2 linked regions of the Sphaerotilus montanus genome follow. The main gene of each other region encodes a partner of the protein of the gene in region 2 in a complex. Links are inferred from orthologs where the notes say so. Each region holds a gene or a part of one and is shown on either strand. Other genes may lie near its edges.

The links. Proteins that work in one complex are often made in the same cells at the same time.
Region 1: the proteins of BDD16_RS18655 (region 2) and trxA are in contact, whole or in part, in an NMR structure (PDB 2IPA), measured with the Bacillus subtilis proteins. The link is inferred for Sphaerotilus montanus from one-to-one orthologs.

Annotation. Positions count from the first base shown.
Region 1 is NZ_JACCFH010000001.1:4,631,456-4,636,478, reverse strand. What follows is about bases 963-3,892. They hold trxA (thioredoxin), read right to left. Parts: upstream 2,628-3,892; coding sequence 2,298-2,627; downstream 963-2,297. Other genes in these bases: BDD16_RS21170 (HDOD domain-containing protein), read left to right, coding at 2,830-3,892; rho (transcription termination factor Rho), read right to left, coding at 963-2,030. Outside these bases: BDD16_RS21190 (hypothetical protein), read right to left, coding at 1-265; BDD16_RS21185 (type B 50S ribosomal protein L31), read right to left, coding at 413-670; more of rho, read right to left, coding at 768-962; more of BDD16_RS21170, read left to right, coding at 3,893-4,533; BDD16_RS21165 (TatD family hydrolase), read left to right, coding at 4,586-5,023. UniProt on the Bacillus subtilis protein: Participates in various redox reactions through the reversible oxidation of its active center dithiol to a disulfide and catalyzes dithiol-disulfide exchange reactions.
Region 2 is NZ_JACCFH010000001.1:4,101,736-4,106,795, forward strand. Bases 1,114-4,080 are described here. They hold BDD16_RS18655 (arsenate reductase ArsC), read right to left. Parts: upstream 2,861-4,080; coding sequence 2,366-2,860; downstream 1,114-2,365. Other genes in these bases: arsB (ACR3 family arsenite efflux transporter), read right to left, coding at 1,114-1,833; BDD16_RS18650 (arsenate reductase ArsC), read right to left, coding at 1,850-2,350; BDD16_RS18660 (ArsI/CadI family heavy metal resistance metalloenzyme), read right to left, coding at 2,930-3,445; BDD16_RS18665 (ArsR/SmtB family transcription factor), read right to left, coding at 3,467-3,805; BDD16_RS18670 (winged helix-turn-helix domain-containing protein), read left to right, coding at 3,938-4,080. Outside these bases: BDD16_RS18640 (permease), read right to left, coding at 1-751; more of arsB, read right to left, coding at 796-1,113; more of BDD16_RS18670, read left to right, coding at 4,081-4,621; phosphate signaling complex protein PhoU, read left to right, coding at 4,745-5,060. UniProt on the Bacillus subtilis protein: Catalyzes the reduction of arsenate [As(V)] to arsenite [As(III)]. In vitro, can dephosphorylate para-nitrophenyl phosphate (pNPP).

The sequences.
Region 1 (5,023 bases), 530 kb from region 2 along the record:
GTGCCGGATCGATCCAGGGCGTCAGCACCTTCATGAAGGCCGCGCCGATCCAGTAGGGCAGCACGCCCCCTTCCGTGCCGCCCCAGCCAGCGATGGCCGGATGCAGCCAGGAAGCTTCGCCCCGCAGCAGGCTGGTCATGTAGCCGTAGGCGGTGACGTCCGCGTTTTTCCAGGGGTCGCGCCCGAAGACGCCCGGCAGCACATAGGCGGCGCAGAGCAGCAGCAGCGCAAGGCGCGGCAGGCGCTGCACGGCACGCTGGGTCACGAGGGCTGGATTGGGCGAGTGCGCAGACACGACTTGGGGCAGGAGATCGGGAGAGGGGCGAAGGTTCGCGTTCGCGCGGGACATAAAAAAAGGCAGCCCGGGCTGCCTTTTTTGCGCACGCGGTGTGCGTCGTTCCAGGTGGCTGGATTACTTCTTGATGCCGACCTTGAACTTGTTGCGGAACTTCTCGACGCGGCCGCCCAGGCTGTCGATGCTCTTCTGCGTGCCCGTGTAGAACGGGTGCGTTTCGCTGGTGGTTTCCAGCTTGAACAGCGGCAGTTCGCGGCCGTCTTCCAGGGTGATCTTCTCGCGGGCCGGGGCGCACGAGCGGGTCACGAACTGGAAACCGTTGGACAGGTCGACGAAGCAGACGTCGCGGTAGTTCGGGTGGATGCCGTCTTTCATGGGGAGTCCTCGCTGTGTGCCGGGAGCCACGCTGCACCATGCAGACGCACTTTCCGACAGCGGAAAAACAAAGATTATAGCGTGCGCAGCCCTGGCTTCAGCCGCCGCGACGCATCATGTCGAAGAAGTCGATGTTGCTCTTCGTGGCCTTCATCTTGCCGAGGATGAACTCCATCGCCTCGATCTCGTCCATCGGATAGAGCAGCTTGCGCAGGATCCAGCTCTTCTGCAGGATCTCCGGCTTGAGCAGCAACTCCTCGCGGCGCGTGCCGGACTTGTTCAGCAGGATCGACGGGTAGACACGCTTCTCGGCCATGCGGCGGTCCAGGTGGATCTCGCAGTTGCCGGTGCCCTTGAATTCCTCGTAGATCACCTCGTCCATGCGGCTGCCGGTGTCGACCAGCGCGGTGCCGATGATGGTGAGCGAGCCACCCTCCTCGACATTGCGGGCCGCGCCGAAGAAGCGCTTGGGGCGCTGCAGGGCGTTGGCGTCCACACCGCCGGTCAGCACCTTGCCCGACGAGGGCAGCACGTTGTTGTACGCGCGGGCCAGCCGGGTGATCGAGTCCAGCAGGATGATCACGTCCTTGCGCAGCTCGACCAGGCGCTTGGCCCGCTCGATCACCATCTCGGCGACCTGAACGTGGCGCGCGGCCGGCTCGTCGAAGGTGGAACTGATCACCTCGCCGCGCACGGTGCGCTGCATTTCGGTCACTTCCTCGGGGCGCTCGTCGACCAGCAGGACGATGAGGTGGACCTCGGGGTGGTTGGCGACCAGGGCGTGGGCGAGGTGCTGCATCATCACCGTCTTGCCGCTCTTGGGCGGCGAGACGATCAGGGCGCGCTGGCCTTTGCCGATGGGGGCGATCAGATCGATGATGCGACTGGTGATGTTCTCTTCACCCTTGATGTCGCGCTCCAACCGGAACTGCTCCTTCGGGAACAGCGGGGTCAGATTCTCGAACATGATCTTGTTCTTGCTCTCCTCGGGCGTCAGTTCGTTGACGCGGTCGACCTTGACCAAGGCAAAGTAGCGCTCGCCGTCCTTCGGCACGCGCACTTCGCCTTCGATCATGTCGCCGGTGTGGAGATTGAAACGGCGGATCTGGCTCGGCGACAGGTAGATGTCGTCGGTGGACGCGAGAAAACTCGTGTCCGGCGAACGCAGAAAGCCGAAACCATCAGGAAGGACCTCCAGCACGCCATCGCCGAAAATCTGCTCGCCCTGACGGGCGCGCTTTTTCATGATCGCGAACATCAGCTCCTGCTTGCGCAGGCGACTGGCGGACTCGATCTCCAGCGACTCTGCCATCTGGATGAGCGCCGAGATGTGTTGAGCCTTGAGTTCGGAAAGATGCATAGGGGCGGACCCTGAAAGCAGGTCTGATCGGTGCCAGCCGGACAGACCGGGGGTGGTCGGGACCTGGCTCCGTCGCTGCTCGGGATGACCATTCCATGGATGCCGGGTTGGCAATCAGGCGGTGGGGTCCGGGACGATCAATGCGGGGAGTAGGGGGGCCGACGCTGCGCGCGCTTCAGAGTCAGTGGGAACCGACTCTTCGACAACTGGCGCGCAGTGGCATTCGCAAACAGCGCCAACACAGTCGGAAAGCGCCGCTGGAACGAATTATAGATGAGATTCGACGAAGCTCTTCAATTGGGGAAACGCCAGGGCGCCCACCTTGGTGGCGACAGGCTGGCCGCCCTTGAAGACCATCAGCGTGGGGATGCCGCGGATGCCGAACTTGCCGGCGGTGGCCTGGTTGCCATCGACATCCAGCTTGACGATCTTGATCTGGCTGCCCAGTTCTTCGGCAACGCGGTCCAGGCCTGGTGCCATCTGCTTGCAGGGGCCGCACCATTCGGCCCAGAAATCAACCAGAACCGGCGTGTCTGACTGGAGCACTTCCGATTCGAACGTGGAGTCGGAGATGTTTGTGATGCGGGGGCTGCTCATGTTGGTTCCGTCGGAAAAGAAAATGGCTGAAGGAATTTCAGCATGTGGCGAGATGACAAGGATTTTGGCATGAACGCGGCGAAGTCCGCTCGGACGACCCAGAGGGATTCACTATCTGCTTCATGGTGTCCTGATCGATACAGGGCTGAATTGGTGGTCTTTTCGTGGCTTGCGCCCGCCATCTGGCGGCTCCAATCTCGTCATGAACGACGCCGTGACGGCAGCTCCCGTGCTGCGTACCTTTGCTGAATTCGGGCTCTTGCGCATGCTGGGGCGCAGCACGCTCACCATCGCCTGGCTGGCGACCGACATGCGCACCGGGCAGCCGGTGCGTCTGCTCGCCTCGACCTACCCGGTGGCGTCCCAGGCCTTGCGTGAACGCTGTGTCGAGGACGCGAAGCGGGCGGCCCGACTGGTGCACCCGCGGCTGGTGCCTGTGCGCAAGGTGGGCTGCGTGGACCGGTTCCCCTATCTGGTCTGTGATGCCGAGCCATCGGACCTGGAGGCGCCTCTGGTGGCGCCGACGGTGCTCAGTCTCGACGATGTCGTGCGTCGCGGACATGACCTGCTGGACGGGCTGTCCTATGTCCACGAAGCAGGCATGGTGCATGGCGATCTCGGTCTCCACACCCTGATGGCGGATTCGACGGGGCGACTGCGCCTGTGGGGCTGTGGCCTGGGCGTTGCGTTGGCCGGGGCGCGCCAGGCGACGGTGCCTGGCCTGGCGTCGCCAGGATTCAGTCACTTGCTGTCCCGCGAGATCGCGGCCTGCGGACTGCTGGTGCAGCACTGGCTGATGGGACATCCGCCCGTTGGCGAGGCCGACATGCCCACGCTGCTCGGTCAGATGAGCACCATCGATCTGCGTCTGCCGATCCAGGTACCTCAACCAGTGCCGGACTCGCTGCGCCTGATCATCAACCGGGCGATCGACCTGCATCCGCAGCGGCGCTTCCTGCACGCCCGCAGTTTCGAGCGGGTCCTTGGCAACTGGCGCCAGACCCAGTTGCTGGACGACAACGGCTTCGACGCCCTGCTGGCCGAGCGCATCCGCCGCGGTGGGCATCTGCCGGCACGTCCGATGCTGGTCAACCGGGTCACGCAGATCATCGGCATGGAGCAGCAGCGGCTGGACACGGTGGTCGATGTCCTGCTGGAAGACATCGGGCTGAGCCTGGCCCTCTTGCGTGCGGCGAACTCGGCGGAGGCCTCGGCCGTGAGCGTCGACGAGGCGGTCATCACCGTCAACCGCGCCATGCAGCTCATGGGCACGAATGGCTTGCGCCGCGTCGCCGGCAGCATGAAATCCTGGCCAGGCACACTCAAGCCCGCCTTTGTCCGGGCCTTCGAGACCGCCATGAACCGTGCCTTGCTGGCGGGGCATCTGGCCGAGTGCCTGGCCCCGGCAGGCATGGATGCCGAAGCGGCGCTGCTGGCGGCCCAATTCCAGCACCTCGGCACGCTGCTGGCGGCCTACCATTTCCCTGACGAACTGCAGCAGATCGCGCGCCTGAAGGCGGCAGGGGATGTCGGCAGCGGCCAGCCGATCAGCGAGGAAACCGCGACGTTGGCAGTCCTGGGCGTCGATCTGCCCGGCCTGGCAACGGCCTTCCTGCGCCTGTGGGGACTGAGCGATTCGCTGCGCCAGCGGGTCAAGCCGATTCCGCTCGACCGGCGGGTCCTCAGCCCGACGACGCCGGCAGGCTGGATCAAGCTGGTCGCCAGCTGCGCCAACGAGATCGTGGCGGTGACCGAGCTGCCGCAGCCCGCCCAGCCCGCGGCACTGACCGCCGTGATGGGCCGCTACCACAACGCGCTGGCGCTCGATACCGAGCAGGTGCGCGGCGCGATGCGCCGGGCACGCGATAAGCTCTCGCGTCACCTGAACCCCTCCGCGACGGACTGATCACCGATCCGGACTGCGGAGTGGTCATCGGTCATCACTCGCCGCGCTCCGCATGCCCCTCTGGATCGATTCGCACTGCCACCTCGACGCCCCGGAATTCGACGCCGATCGCGGCGCCGTGGTGGCGCGTGCGCGGGCCACGGGCGTCGGACTGCTGGTGATTCCGTCCGTGGAGGCCGCGCATTTCGAGGGCGTGCGCACGCTGGCCCACGCCACGGGGCAGGTCTACGCGCTGGGTCTGCATCCGCTCTATGTACACCGGCAACCCTCGGATGCCCTGGACCAGCTCGCCCGCGCGCTACACGAACACCTTGGCGATGAGCGTCTGGTCGCCGTCGGAGAAATCGGCCTCGACGGCTTCGTGCCGGGGCTGGACTGGGCGACCCAGGAGCGCTTCTACGCCGCGCAGCTCGTGCTGGCCCGCAGCGTGGATCTGCCGGTGATCCTCCATGTGCGCCGTTCGGCCGACGTGCTGCTCAAGCACCTGCGC
Region 2 (5,060 bases):
CCATGAAGTCTTCCGGCACCCAGCCGTGGATGCCGGCGCCGACGGCGATGCCGGCCAGGATCCAGGGCCAGACCTTGCCGACGATCTCGCGCACGCTGGCGAACCCGGCGTCGATGCGGTCGGACAGGCCCAGGCCGTCGTGGTCCGCTTCGGCCTGCACCCGCGGCATGTCGCGCACCCAGTCCTCCAGGTGCGCCTCCATCTTCAGCCGCCCGATGGTCCAGCCCGCGACGATGGCCACCGACAGCCCCAGCCCGAGGTAGAGCAGCGCGATCTTCCAGCCGAACAGCCCGAACAGCAGCGTCAGCGCCACCTCGTTGACCATCGGCGCCGAGACCAGGAACGAGAACGTCACCCCGAGCGGCACGCCCGCCTGCACGAAGCCGATGAACAGCGGCACGGCCGAGCACGAGCAGAACGGCGTGACGATGCCGAGCAGGGCGGCCATCACGTTGGCGACACCCTCGCTGCGGCCGGCGAGCAGGGCGCGGGTGCGCTCCGGCGTGAACCAGGAGTTCACCATGCCCATCACGAACACCACGCCCGTGAGCAGCAGCAGCACCTTGGGCGTGTCGTAGAGGAAGAACTGCAAGGCACCGCCGAGGTGGCTGGCGCGGTCGACGGGCAGCGCGGCGACCAGGGCTTCCGACACGGGAACCAGCGACTGGTAGAGCAGCCACCAGACGGTGGCGGCTGCCAGCAGGAAGGCGGCAGGGTACCGGCGTGGCAAGTTCAGGGCGGTCGCGTGCATGGACTCCAGCATGCGGGACCCTGCGTGCGGCCCCTTGATGCAGATCAGGGGCGGTGCAGCGCGGAGCCCGCCTCGTACCAGCCCTTGCTCTGGTTCACCACCCGCACCACCAGCAGCATCACTGGCACCTCGATCAGCACGCCGACGACGGTGGCCAGCGCCGCACCCGACTCGAACCCGAACAGGCTGATCGCCGCGGCCACCGCCAGCTCGAAGAAGTTGCTCGCGCCGATCAATGCGGAAGGACACGCGACGTTGTGCGCCTCGCCGACCCGCCGGTTCAGCCAGTAGGCCAGCGCCGAGTTGAACAGCACCTGGATCAGGATCGGCACCGCCAGCATCGCGATCACCAGTGGCTCGCGCAGGATGGCCTCGCCCTGGAACGCGAACAGCAGCACCAGCGTCAGCAGCAGCGCGCTGACGGACCACGGCCCGATCTTTTCCAGCGCCGCATCGAACGCCGCCTGCCCGCGCGCCAGCAGCGCCCGTCGCCAGAGCTGCGCGATGACCACCGGCACCACGATGTAGAGCACCACCGAGGTCAGCAGCGTGTCCCACGGCACCGTGATCGACGACAGGCCGAGCAGCAGCGCGACGATCGGCGCGAAGGCGAACACCATGATCGTGTCGTTCAACGCCACCTGCGACAGCGTGAACAGCGGGTGCCCGTTGGTGAGCCGGCTCCAGACGAAGACCATCGCGGTGCAGGGTGCGGCAGCCAGCAGGATCAGGCCGGCGATGTAGCTGTCCAGTTGCCCGGCGGGCAGCCACGGCGCGAAGACATGGCGCACGAAGATCCAGCCCAGCAGCGCCATCGAGAACGGCTTGACCGCCCAGTTGATGAACAGCGTGACGCCGATGCCGCGCCAGTGCTGGCGGACCTGGTGCAGCGCGCCGAAATCGACCTTCAGCAGCATCGGGATGACCATCACCCAGATCAGCAGGCCGACCGGCAGGTTGACCTTGGCGACCTCCATGCCGCCGATGGCCTGGACCGGGCCGGGCAAGGCCTGACCCAGCGCGATGCCGACGACGATGCAGAGGAAGACCCAGACGGTGAGGTAGCGCTCGAAGACGTTCATGGGGTGTCTCCTGCGCTCAGCTCTGGCCGATGGCGACGAGCGCGGCCTGCAGCGCCGCGCGGTCCATCGTCTCCAGCGGCAGGGCCAGCAATTGCAGCATCCGGTAGCCGATGGCCTGCCGGGTCAGCTCGAAGGCGCGGGGCTTGTCGGCCTCGGCCGCGTTGGACGGATCCGGGTAACCCCAGTGCACCTTGACCGGCTGCTGGCCTGCACCGCCGAAGAACACCGGGCAGGACTCGGCGGCTGCGGAGTCGCACACGGTGATCACGATCGACAGCGGCGGCGCGTCCGGCGTGGTGAACGCGTCCCAGCTCTTGCTGCGGTAGGCGCTGGTGTCGATGCCGGCGCCGTTCAGGGCCTGGATCGCGTACGGGTTGATGCGGCCGCTCGGGGCGCTGCCGGCGCTGTGGGCGCGGACATCCTTGCCGAGCCGGGCCGCGAGGTGGTTCAGCATGCCCTCGGACAGCACGCTGCGGGCCGAGTTGTGGGTGCAGAGAATGAGAACGTGGGTGGTCATGGACGTGTGGAGAACTCAGGATTGGCCGATGCTGCGCAGCTCGTGTGTCAGTGCCATGGCGTCGAGCTTGTCGATCGGCAAGGCCAGCATCAGATCGATGCGGCGCTTGAGCGTGAGCGCGGTATCGACGAACTTCTGCAAGCGCTGGGCGTCGCTGCCTTCGGCGGCGACCGGGTCGGGGACGCCCCAGTGCGCGCTGATCGGCTGGCCCGGCCAGTGCGGACAGACTTCACCGGCCGCCTGGTCGCAGACCGTGAAGATGAAGTCCAGCACCGGGGCGCCTGGTGCGGCAAATTCGTCCCATGACTTGCTGCGCAGACCTTCGGTCGGCAATTTCAGCTGCGCCAGCGCCTGGAGCGTCAGCGGATGGACGGCGCCAGCCGGATGGCTTCCGGCCGAATGGGCGACGAACCGGTCGCCGCCCAGTTGCCGCAGCATGGCTTCGGCCAGGACGGACCGGGCGGAATTGCCGGTGCAGAGGAAGAGGACATGGCGAGGGCGCTGGTGCATGGCAGGCTCCGTGCAGTTGGTCTGCGAGACCGTGGTGAATGCAATGGACATCGGAACTTGGCAATCGGCTCAGCAGCAGCTGCTGCTGCCGCCGCCCGTGGCCGGCGTGCTGATCGCGATGCCCAGCGGTTTGCCGCGCACGGTCGGTCCGGTGGCCGGGCGGGTGTTCGGGGCGCAGCAGGCCGTGGCGGTCGGGGTGGCATCGGCCCGCTCCCGGAACACGGGGATGTTGCCCAGCGTGTGGAAGTGTTCCCAGGCAATGCCTTGCGGATCGGTCACCCAGTGCTTCTCGCTGCGGGCGTAGCAGCAGCTGGTGGCGCCTTCGTCGAGCAGCGCCAGGTCGGCAGCCTCGGCACGGGCCTTCAGTCCGGCGAGTTCCTCGGCGTTGTCGGTCTGGATGCCGAGGTGGTCGAGGCCGGGCTGGCTGCCGCGGGTCGAGATGGCGAAGTTGACGGCCGGATCGTCGAGCATCCACTTGGCGTAGTCGCCTTCGACGCGGGCCGGTTCGGCGGCGAACAGCTTCGAATAGAAGGCGATGCTCTGGGACAGGTCATCGACGTGGAGGTGGACATGGAAACGCTTCATGGCGGGACTCCGGTCAGGGGTTCAGCAGCAGGTGGTGCCGCAGTCGGGTGTGGGGGTGGTGGCGCAGGTGGTGGCCGAACCTTCGCAGCAGTGCGCGGTGAGGTAGGCGAGCAGGGCGTTCATCTGCGCCATCGCGGCGCGGTAGATGAGGTTGCGGCCGTCCCGCTCCTGGCTGACGAGGCCGGCGTGCGTCAGCTCCTTCAGGTGGAAGGACAGGGTCGAGGCCGGCACGTCGAGCAGCGCGCCGAGCGCGCCGGGGGTCATGCCGTCCAGGCCGGCGCCAACGAGGGCCCGGAACACGCGCAGCCGCATCGGCTGGGCCAGCGCGGCCAGTGCAGTGGTGGCGGTTGATTCTTCCATGATTCCATTATGCTGGAAATATAGGTGTAATTCCACACGATTTCCACTACCGGCACCTGTCTGTCAAAACGCTGTCACATGACGGCGCGACCATGACAGTTCCGCTTCTGGCCCACCGGTGAGTCGATCCCCATGCATGAACCTGCCGTTCCCGCGCCACGCCCGCCCCACAGGACTGTTCTCGTGGTGGTGGAGGAGGCGGTGATCCGCGAACTGCTCGCGGTCCATTTCCGGTTCGCCGGGTTCTTTCCGATGCTGGCGGCATCGTCGGCCGAGGCGCGGCGGCTCGCGGGCGAGGTGCGTCCCGATGTGGTGCTGGTCGATCCGGATGTGCCGGCCACGGCCGACACCGGCTTCGCGGCCGAGGCCGTGCCGCCCTTGCCGCTGGTGCTGGTGTCCGCACAGGCAGTGGCCGGATGCAACGCGGTGCTGCGGCTGCGCAAGCCGTTTTCCCCGCGCGAACTGGTGGGCGAGGTGGTGCGGCTGCTGCGGCGCGATCCGCAGCGCCTGCGCGCCGGCCCGATCGTGATCGATGCCGAGCGGCACCTGATCACGGTGAACCGCCAGGGCCGGGCGACGCCGATCGAGCTGGCCCCGGTGGAGCTGAAGCTGCTGCAGTGCCTGATGGCACGGCCGGACCACGCGATCGAGCGCCAGCACATCCTGTCCAGCGTCTGGGGCAAGGGCAGCGAGGTCGACGTCCGCACCGTGGACCAGAACATCAAGCGTCTGCGCCGCTGTCTGGAGGAGGCCGGCGCGGGGGATGTCATCCGCACCGTGCGCGGTGTCGGCTACCGCTTCAGCTCGGCACCCTGAAGGCCATGCCGTTCAGGGTGTCCGTTCATGACGCCCGTTGTCACCAAAGTTTCACAGTGGCTGCCTACAGTGGCCCAGTTCCCGCTACAGGCCATTCCGGCCCACATCCAGGGAGGACCCCCAATGAGCGACAAGCATCTCTCTAGCCAGTTCGACGCTGAACTCAGCGCCATCTCGGCCCGGGTACTCGAAATGGGCGGTCTGGTCGAAGCCCAGGTCGCGCAGGCGGTCTACGCGCTGACCCACTTCAGCCATGTGACGGCCGAACAGGTGATCCGCCAGGAGCACCGGGTCAACCAGATGGAGATCGAGATGGACCGCGATCTCTCCACCGTCATCGCCCGCCGCCAGCCGACGGCCCGCGACCTGCGCCTGCTGATCGCCACGTCGAAGACCATCGGCAATCTGGAGCGCGTCGGCGACGAGGCCGCCCGCATCG